3 regions of the Kitasatospora sp. NPDC058162 genome follow, and region 3 is predicted to be linked to each of the others. Evidence: riboswitches for the same ligand, from Rfam matches in the RefSeq annotation. Region 3 holds a riboswitch; each other region holds the start of a gene.
The links. A riboswitch is a leader RNA that binds a small molecule or an ion and turns the genes downstream of it on or off. The one in region 3 is predicted to bind S-adenosylmethionine.

Region 1 (3,261 bases), on a different contig from region 3:
TCCGACGGCTGGGTGAGCTTCGGCCCCGACGGCACCGCCTACGCCAGCGCCCTGGTCTTCGACGCCACCACGCCCCGCAGCGCGGTGGCCGCCGCCACCTCGACCGACGGCGGGCGCAGCTGGCAGCACGTCACCGAGCTGATCGGCGACAACGACCCGGCGATCACCGACGACAAGAACGCCGTCACCGCCGACCCGGTCCACCCGGGCACGGCCTACCAGGTCTGGGACCGGGTGGACCAGGCCGCCGGCCCGACGCCGGTCTTCGACGGGCCGGGCTACCTCTCCGTCACCCGCGACCACGGCCGCACCTGGTCCCCGGCGAAGCCCTTCGTGATCACCGCCACGACGCCGAACACCCAGACCATCGGCAACCAGATCGTGGTCGACCCCCGCACCGACACGCTGTACGACTTCTTCGACTGGATCACCTTCACCGACGCGACCGCCACCACGGTCAGCGATGTGCACTTCGGCATGGTCAGCTCCACCGACCAGGGCCGCACCTGGAGCCAGCCGGTCCGGGTCGCCGCCGACACCTCCGTCCCCGAGGTCCACCCGAACGCGCCCACCGACGCCACCAAGTCCCTCCGGGCCGGCGCCGGCCTGCCCAGCGTGGCCATCGACCCGCAGACCGGCGAGCTCTACCTCGCCTACGAGGGCTCGGAGTCCACCGGCGGCCGGTACGACGCGATCCAGCTGGTGCACTCCACGGACGGCGGCCGGACCTGGAGCGCCCCCACCCGGATCAACCAGGCCCCGGGCGCGCCGGCCTTCACCCCGTCCATCACCGTGACGGCCGACGGCACCGTCGCCGTCAGCTACTACGACCTGCGCTACCTCACCCCGGGCGACACCACCACGCTGCCCACCGCCGCCTGGCTGCTCAGCTTCCCGCGCGGCGGCGAGAACAGCCCGGTCGAGCGGCAGATCTCGCCGGTCTTCGACTGGCTCAAGGCGCCCTTCGCCGGGGGACACTTCCTCGGCGACTACGAGGCCCTGATCACCGACGGCCACCGGATCCGCCCGGTGCTGGTGACCGCCGGCGCCGACCCGCTGAACTCCACCGACGTCTACAGCGGCCGCTTCCGGCCCGACACCCTGCGCAGCCCGGCCGCGGGCGCGCCGACCGACCAGGCGGCGCGCACCGGGGCGCCCGCCGCCGGCCCGCGCGCCGTCCAGCACCTGCGGCGCTGAGCCGGTCCGGCCACCGGCACGGAGGTGCCGGTGGCCGCCCGGGCCCTGGTCAGCGGCTCGGCCAGGGCCCGCACATCGCTCTTGAGTGCGCAGTTCGTCCGTCAGGGCATGCGCAGCGCCTCGGTGAGGTGGCCGGCCGCCTCGATGACGGCCTGCGAGAGGCGGGCACCGGGGTGCCGGGTGAGCCGTTCGATCGGCCCCGAGACCGCGACCGCCGCCACCACCCGCCCGGACGGGCCGCGCACGGGCGCGGAGACGGAGGCGACGCCGGGCTCGCGTTCGCCGATCGACTGGGCCCACCCCCGGCGCCGCACACCGCTGAGCGCGGTGGCGGTGAACCGGGCGCCCTGGAGCCCGCGGTGCAGCCGCTCGGGCTCCTCCCAGGCCAGCAGGACCTGGGCGGCCGAGCCGACCTTCATCGGCAGGGCCAGGCCGACCGGAACGGTGTCCCGCAAGCCGAACAGCCGCTCGGCGGCCGCGACGCAGATCCGGACCTCGCCCTGCCGCCGGTACAGCTGGGCGGTCTCGCCGGTGACGTCGCGCAGGTGGGTCAAGACCGTACCGGCGGCGGCCAGCAGGCGGTCCTCACCGGCGGCGGACGAGAGCTCGGCGAGCCGCGGGCCGAGGACGAACCGGCCCTGGAGGTCCCGGCCGAGCAGCCGGTGGTGTTCCAGTGCGACGGCGATCCGGTGGGCGGTCGGCCGGGCCAGGCCGGTGGCGTCGACCAGCCCGGCCAAGGTGGCCGGGCCGGCCTCCAGGGTGCCGAGGATCGAGGTGATCTTGTCGAGCACGCCGACGCCGCTCGTGTTCTCCATGGACGGGTACTCCAGTCTCAGATCCCGTGAGCGACGGGTGGGTTCGGCTCACGGGCGCTCCGGTGGGGGTGGGAGCGGGGTGGTCAGCGGGGACAGGCCTGCGGGAACAGCAGATTGCCTGCGCCGAGCACGAGACGGGTACGCGAAAGGGCCGGGGCGGGAAGCGCCCGGGCGAAGGACAGCACAGAGAGCACCGTGTCTCCTCATCTTCCCCGCGCCACGTTGGCGACAGGCCGGAGTTGGCACTGACCCCGAACGGCACGGCGCGTACTTCGGACGCCGGGTCGAACGGGGAGTTGCCGGGGCTTCGTAGGGCCGGTCCCTCCACCCCTCTGGATGATTCGCGAAGAACCATACAAGATTTCCCGGGCACCCCGCCAAACCTTTTCCCGATCCCCACGCCCGGGGCCGCTGCGACGGGCCCTCCGCCCACGGTCAGGGCGCCCCCGACCCTCTCCGCCGGCCCCTACCGGTTCCCGGTCACCACGGTCGGGCGGGGCGCGGAAGAATGGGGCGGGTGACCAGCACTCAGCCGATTCCCCGGGGCCTCACCGCCCTCATCCCCGATGCCCGCACCCAGGCCACGCCCGGTGAGCGAGCCGCCTCCCAACTCCTCCACCTGCGCGAGGCGACCGTGCCCGTACCGGTCCTCGCCGCGGCCGCCGAGCTGATCACCCCGCAGCTGAAGGACCCCGACCCGGCCACCCGCGCGGCCGCCACCGCCGTTCACACCCGCCTGCTCGCGGCCATCGAGGACGCCACCCCCGGGCGGTAGCCGACACCCTCCCCCGGTGGGGAGCGGCGGGCTGCCGACTGCGCCGCTTGACCCTCCTTCGTCAATACGCTGAACGGGAACTTCACCTGGTGGGGTGGTTAGGTTTCACTTTTCCGTAGGTAGTCGAACCGACCCTTCCTCACCCGGCTGGTACGAATGCGGAGCGACAGGAAATCCGGTACGGGCGGGGGAGTTGGCAGCGATGAAGGCGAACGCGGAGAGCAGCACGGTGGCCGTGGCCGGGGTGGAGTTCGGCTGGGGCAGTTCGGGGAAGTTGAGCGCGGTCCTGTCCGCGCTCCGGGCCCGCGGCGGCGAACGGCTGAGATTCATCGGACTGGCCTCCGGGCTGGGCAGACCGGTGCTCGCCGAGCAGCCGGTGAAGCGCTGGTTCGACCTGCCGGAGGAGCGGTCGAACCGGGAGTTGAGCCGGATCGTCCAGGCGCAGCGGGTGCGGGCGGCGCTCGTGGTGCTGGA
Region 2 (3,261 bases), on a different contig from region 3:
CGGTGGGGTCGTCGATCGCGGACAGGCCGGAGACCAGGCCTCCGCCGCCGCGGCGCAGGGTCAGCGTGCCGTCGTCGGCGGTGCTGAAGGACACCGGTCCCCGGTTGGAGGCCACCAGGACGGGGGCGGTTCCGGTCGCACTCGAACGTTCGGTCGTGAGATCGCCCATGGTTGGGATGTTGCCGGGGGGTCGGGGCGGCAAACCCGTCAATGACGGGTGGAGTATTCGGGGACGGTGTGCATCGGGGGGCGTTCCAGGGCCGTCACGGGGTGGGTGTGGGCGGTGAAGATGGGGGTTCCGCCGGCCGGGGTGCGGGTGAACTGGGTGAGGTGGGGGTGGACGAGGTCGGCGGAGGCCTTGAGGCGGTGGGTGCGGTCGAGGCGTTCGAGGGCGGTGCGGTAGATGGTGGCGGCCATCCGGCCGAGGGCTTGGCCGTCCTGGTGGCGGTGGTGCCGGACGCCGACGTCGACCTGGGCCAGGGCGTCCAGGCCGACCTGTTCGAGGGCGTCGACGAGCAGGCCGAGTTCGACGCCGTAGCCGGTGGGGAAGGGCAGCCGTTCGAGCAGTGAGCGGCGGGCCGCGTACTCGCCGCCGAGGGGCTGGACGAAGCCGGCGAGTTCCGGCCAGTGGAGGTTGAGCAGGGGGCGGGCGACGAGTTCGGTGACCCGGCCGCCGCCGGCCGGGACGATCGCGCCGCTCTCCGTCTCCAGGGGGCGGTCGTACATGGCCTTGACCAGGTGGATGTCGGGTTCGGTGAGCAGCGGGCCGACGATGCCGGAGACGAAGGCCGGGTCGAACTCGCGCAGGTCGGCGTCGACGAAGCAGACGATGTCGCCGTGGGTGACCAGCAGGGAGCGCCAGAGCACCTCGCCCTTGCCGGGGACGGCGGGCAGCCGGGGGAGGATCCGGTCGCGGTGTTCCACCCGGGCGCCGGCCTCGGCGGCGACGGCGGCGGTGGCGTCGGTGGAGCCGGAGTCGACCACGACGAGTTCGTCGACGAGCGGGATCCGGTCCATGAGCTCGCGCCGGACGGTGCGGACGATGTCGCCGACGGTGGCCTCCTCGTCGAGGGCGGGGAGGACCACGCTGACCGTCTGGTGGGTGCGCCGCTTGGCGGCGAGGAGGGCGTCGACCGGCCGTTCGGCCGCGCTCCACGAGCGGCGGCGGAGCCAGGACGCCGCCTGCGGGAGAAGTGCGGGGGTCGGTTCGGCGGGCACGGTGACTCTCCTCGGCGGGATCGGTGGAACGGGCCATCTCGCTTGGCGGACGGTCCCTTTCGGGGTGGACGCCTTCGGATACAGTCTTCGTACAGCGGTCGGACCTTTGCACGCCGGGGTCGCCGCTGAACCATAACTTCACATGCTCATCCAGAGGGACTGAGGGAACGGCCCGTTGACGTCCCGGCAACCTTCTCGCGCGGCTGTCGTCGACAGGCCCCGGCGGGACAGGTGCCAATTCCGGCCTGTGGCGCGACCGCGCCGCGGGGAAGATGAGGAGAGAGGCCTCGCCATCATGGCTATCGACACCGCCGCACCCTCCCCCAGCCTTCGGCCGGGGGTACCCCCAACGGTCGACCTCGGCCCCGCCGCCGCCCTGTCCTGTCGGGAGTGCGGAACCCGCTTCCCGCTCGGCCCCAGCTTCGCCTGCCTGGAGTGCTTCGGGCCGCTGGAGATCGCCTACGAGTTCGGCAGCGAGCGCGCCGAGGAGCTGCGCAAGCGGATCGAGTCCGGTCCGGCGTCCATCTGGCGGTACGCGCCGCTGCTGCCGGTGCCGACCGACGTCGCGTCCAAGCCGAACCTCAACCCCGGGTGGACCCCGCTGGTGAAGGCGGACAACCTGGGCCGTGAGCTCGGGTTCACCGCGCAGCTGCACGTCAAGGACGACTCGGGCAACCCGACGCACTCGTTCAAGGACCGGGTGGTGGCCTGCGCGATCGAGGCGGCCCGGGCGTTCGGGTACACCACGTTGTCCTGCTCCTCGACCGGCAACCTGGCCGGTGCGGTGGGTGCGGCGGCGGCCCGGGCCGGGTTCCGCTCCTGCGTGTTCATCCCGCACGACCTGGAGCAGGGCAAGGTCGTGATGGCCGGGGTGTACGGCGGCGAGCTGGTCGGCATCGAGGGCAACTACGACGACGTGAACCGGTTCTGCTCGGAGCTGATCGGGGACCCGGCCGGCGAGGGCTGGGGCTTCGTCAACGTCAACCTGCGGCCGTACTACGGCGAGGGCTCCAAGACGCTGGCGTACGAGATCTGCGAGCAGCTCGGCTGGCGGCTGCCGGAGCAGATCGTCATTCCGATCGCCTCGGGCTCGCAGCTGACGAAGATCGACAAGGGGCTGCAGGAGCTGATCAAGCTGGGTCTGGTGGAGGACCGGCCGTACCGGATCTTCGGCGCCCAGGCGGAGGGCTGCTCGCCGGTGTCGGCGGCGTTCAAGGCCGGCCGTGACGTGATCAAGCCGGTCAAGCCGGACACCATCGCCAAGTCGCTGGCGATCGGCAACCCGGCGGACGGCCCGTACGTGCTGGACATCGCCCGCCGGACGGGCGGCGCGGTGGAGGACGTGACGGACGCGGAGGTCGTGGCGGCGATCCGGCTGCTGGCCCGGACCGAGGGGATCTTCGCGGAGACCGCGGGCGGGGTGACCGTCGGCGTGCTGAAGAAGCTGGTCGAGACCGGTCAGCTGGACCCGTCCAAGGAGACCGTCGCGATCAACACCGGGGACGGCCTCAAGACGCTGGACGCCGTCTCCGAGGCGGGCATGACCGCCGTCATCCGCCCGACGCTGGACTCCTTCCACGCCGCCGGCCTCGCGTCCGCCTGAACCACCCACCCCCGCTAGGAGAGCCATGAGCGCCAACGTCCGCATCCCCACCATCCTGCGCACCTACACCGGCGGCGCGGCCGAGGTGACCGCCGAGGGGGCCACCCTGGCCGAGGTGATCGCCGACCTGGAGCAGAACCACGCCGGCATCGCGGCCCGCATCCTGGACGACACCGGCAAGCTGCGCCGCTTCGTCAACGTGTACGTGAACGACGACGACGTGCGGTTCGCCGAGGGCCTGGAGACCGAGATCAAGGACGGCGCCGGCGTTTCGATCATTCCGGCGGTGGCCGGCGGCTGCTGAACCGTCCGGTCCGCTTCCCGGCCGCCCGCACGTACGGAGACTGGAATTCCGTACGTGCGGGCGGCCGCTTGCATTTCGGCGGGAATATTTCCCGGTCAAGTCGGAGTAGAGTGTGGCTCTGCTGGGAACAGGGTTC
Region 3 (3,261 bases):
CGAGATCGCCGGCCTGGTGGACGCGATGTACGAGCACGCCGAGCCGCTGGACATCCCCGGCCCGGCGGTCGACATCGTCGGCACCGGCGGCGACCGGGCGAAGACCGTCAACATCTCCACCATGTCGGCGATCGTCGCCGCCGCGGCCGGGGCCAAGGTGGTCAAGCACGGCAACCGGGCGGCCTCCTCGTCGAGCGGGTCCTCGGACGTGCTGGAGAAGCTCGGGGTGGCGCTGGACCTGTCCCCCCGGCGGGTGGCCGAGGTGGCCGAGGAGATCGGGCTGACCTTCTGCTTCGCGGCGAAGTTCCACCCCTCGATGCGGCACGCCGCCACCGCGCGGCGCGACCTCGGGGTGCCCACCGCCTTCAACATCCTCGGCCCGCTGACCAATCCGGCGAAGGTCACCTCGCACGCGATCGGCTGCTTCGACACCCGGCTCTCCGGACTGATCGCCGGAGTGCTCGCCCGGCGCGGGGCGACGGCGCTGGTGTTCCGCGGCGACGACGGGCTGGACGAACTGACCATCACCACCACCTCGCGGGTCTGGGTGGTGCGCGACGGTGTGGTCACCGAGACCTCCTTCGACCCGCGGGACGTCGGCATCGAGCTGGTCGGCATCGAGGCGCTGCGCGGGGCCGACGCCGCGTACAACGCCGAGGTCGCCCGCCGGCTGCTGGCCGGGGAGCGCGGGCCGGTGCGGGACGCCGTCCTGCTGAACACCGCGTCGGCGCTGGTCGCGCTCGACCTGGGCGACGCCCCGCTGGCGGAGCAGCTCGCGGCGGGCATGGCGCGGGCGGCCGAGGCGATCGACTCGGGCCGGGCGCAGGACCTGCTGCGGCGCTGGTCGGAGGCCACCAGCCGGGGCTGAGGCGGTAGTTGAGGGCCCGTGCCGGTTCGCCGGTGCGGGCCACTTTTCTGCCCGCCCCGAGCCGAAGGGGCGCGCCGGTGCCGAAAGTCGAGGAGCGACAAGCGAGGTACGAGCGCCGGAGCGACGAGCGTCGGCGCCGGGTCGGAGCGCCCCGGAGGCGAGCGGGCGATGACCCTGTCCGGATGGTGGATGCCTGTTTGACCGTCCGACGTACCCGACCTAGAGTCTTCGCCAGGTCATGAGTGACAGCGCCAAGCCCCAGCTGGCTGTCCGGCAACCCTCCGTCCGTGGCGGGGTGCCCTGGGTGAGGACCGGGTCGCCGGGCAATTCGTCCGCGCGACAAGCGCGGACACCGGACGACTCAGCACTCCCGGGGTCCCTTACCCCGTGAAGGAGTGCATCCTCATGTCCCTTTCCCTCGGTACCACCGCCCCGCTCGCCGTCCTCGGCCACGACGTCCAGGTGCCGCTCGCCAGCGGTGACAAGGTCGGTTACGCGGCGCTCGACTACGCGGCCAGCGCGCCGGCGCTCCAGCGGGTGTGGGACGACGTCGCCGCCTACGCCCCGTACTACGGCAGCGTGCACCGCGGCGCCGGGTACCTCTCGCAGCTGTCCACCGACCTGTTCGAGCAGAGCCGCCGGACCGTCGCCGAGTTCCTCGACCTGCGCGAGGGCGACCAGGTGGTCTTCACCCGGGCCACCACCGACTCGCTCAACCTGCTGGCCTCCGCCGTCCCGGCCGGCACCCGGGTGTTCGCCTTCGAGACCGAGCACCACGCCTCGCTGCTGCCCTGGGCGCACGCCGGGCTGGAGGTCGACTACCTGCGGGCGCCGCGTTCGCGGGCCGAGGCGGTGGCCGCGCTGGAGGCCGCGCTGGCCGCGGCTCCGGAGGGCCCGAAGCTGCTGTGCGTGACCGGCGCCTCCAATGTGACCGGCGAGCTGTGGCCGGTCGCCGAGCTGACCGGGACCGCGCACCGGTACGGCGCCCGGGTGGTGCTGGACGCCGCCCAGCTGGCCCCGCACCACCGGGTGTCGGTGCGCGAGCTGGACGTCGACTGGATCGCCTTCTCCGGCCACAAGCTGTACGCGCCGTTCGGCGCCGGGGTGCTGGCCGGTCGGTCGGACTGGCTGGACGCGGCCGAGCCGTACCTGGCCGGCGGCGGCGCGACCCGCACGGTGGCCCGGGAGCTGGACGGTTCGGTGGCGGTGCAGTGGCACACCGGCCCGGCCCGGCACGAGGCCGGTTCGCCGAACGTCATCGGCGCCTACGCGATCGCCTCGGCCTGTCGGGCCCTCAGCGAGGCCGGCTTCGACGCGCTGGAGGCCCGGGAGCGGCAGCTGGTCGACCGGCTGACGGCGGGCCTGGCGGAGATCCCGGAGGTCCGGGTGCTGAACCTGTTCGGCGCCGGGTCGGACCGGGTGGGCGTGCTGTCCTTCGTCGTCCGCGGCTGGAACAGCTCGCACTTCTCGGCCGCGCTGTCCGCCGAGTACGGCATCGGCGTGCGCGACGGGCTGTTCTGCGCCCACCCGCTGGTGCGCACCCTGCTCGGGGACGAGGACGTGGCGCCGTCCGAGTGCGGGGCGCCCGAGCCCTCGCTGCCGGGCGAGCGCAGCCTGAACGCGATCCGGGTGAGCTTCGGGGCCGGCACCCCGGACGAGCACGTCGAGCGCTTCCTGGCCGCGGTCCGCGAGCTGGTCTCGGACGGCGCGGCGTGGAACTACCGCAACGAGGGCGGCCGTTGCGTCGCCGACACGCGGCGCTAGGGTCCGAAGACGGACCCTTGGTGCTGAGGCCTACTCGTCCAGGCCGAGGGCGAAGGCGGCTTCCAGGTCGTGCTGGGAGTAGGTGCGGAAGGCGATCTGGGTCTCGGTGTGGGCCACCCCCGGGACCTTGTTGAGCCGGCCCGGGATGACCTCGGCCAGGTCGTCGTGGCGGCGCACCCGGACCATCGCGACCAGGTCGTAGCCGCCGGTCACCGAGTACACCTCGCTGACCCCCTCGATCGCGGCGATGGCCTCGGCGATCTCCGGGATGCGGTCGACGCTGGTCTTGATCAGGACGATGGCGGTGATCACAGTTCGGGCTCCTTCTTGGGGTGCGGCCAGCGTATCGGGCCTCAGCCGGGCCGTCTCGGGGGGTGGCCGACCACGGTGCAGGCGTACAGGAAGCCGGCCGAGAAGCCGATCACGTGCACCAGGTAGGCCACCCCCGGCCCGGCCGAGTGCACCGACCACCACTGCAGCGCGAACCAGAGGCCGAGCACCAGCCAGGCCGGGAAACGCAGCGGGAGGAAGAGGAGCAGCGGGACGAGGGTGGTCACCCGGGCCCGCGGGTGGAAGCGCAGGTAGGCGCCGAGCACGGCGGAGATCGCGCCCGACGCGCCGATCAGGAC

Region 1: linked by a shared signal. The riboswitch ahead of ACFVXG_RS00595 (IclR family transcriptional regulator) and the one ahead of ACFVXG_RS37470 (aminotransferase class V-fold PLP-dependent enzyme) in region 3 are both predicted to bind S-adenosylmethionine.
Region 2: linked by a shared signal. The riboswitch ahead of thrC (threonine synthase) and the one ahead of ACFVXG_RS37470 (aminotransferase class V-fold PLP-dependent enzyme) in region 3 are both predicted to bind S-adenosylmethionine.

Annotation. Positions count from the first base shown of each region.
Region 1 is NZ_JBHVUS010000001.1:152,036-155,296, forward strand. Features, by position in the region: gene ACFVXG_RS00590 (neuraminidase (sialidase)) at 1-1,197, shown strand, start outside; gene ACFVXG_RS00595 (IclR family transcriptional regulator) at 1,299-2,012, opposite strand; SAM riboswitch class I at 2,213-2,355, opposite strand; gene ACFVXG_RS00600 (hypothetical protein) at 2,530-2,787, shown strand; gene ACFVXG_RS00605 (hydroxymethylcytosylglucuronate/cytosylglucuronate synthase) at 2,990-3,261, shown strand, end outside.
Region 2 is NZ_JBHVUS010000003.1:510,095-513,355, reverse strand. Features, by position in the region: gene ACFVXG_RS08810 (trehalose-6-phosphate synthase) at 1-169, opposite strand, end outside; gene ACFVXG_RS08805 (glucosyl-3-phosphoglycerate synthase) at 208-1,218, opposite strand; SAM riboswitch class I at 1,362-1,497, shown strand; gene thrC (threonine synthase) at 1,514-2,821, shown strand; gene ACFVXG_RS08795 (ubiquitin-like small modifier protein 1) at 2,847-3,125, shown strand.
Region 3 is NZ_JBHVUS010000035.1:42,308-45,568, reverse strand. Features, by position in the region: gene trpD (anthranilate phosphoribosyltransferase) at 1-868, shown strand, start outside; SAM riboswitch class IV at 1,103-1,220, shown strand; gene ACFVXG_RS37470 (aminotransferase class V-fold PLP-dependent enzyme) at 1,274-2,632, shown strand; gene ACFVXG_RS37465 (Lrp/AsnC ligand binding domain-containing protein) at 2,663-2,944, opposite strand; gene ACFVXG_RS37460 (rhomboid family intramembrane serine protease) at 2,986-3,261, opposite strand, start outside.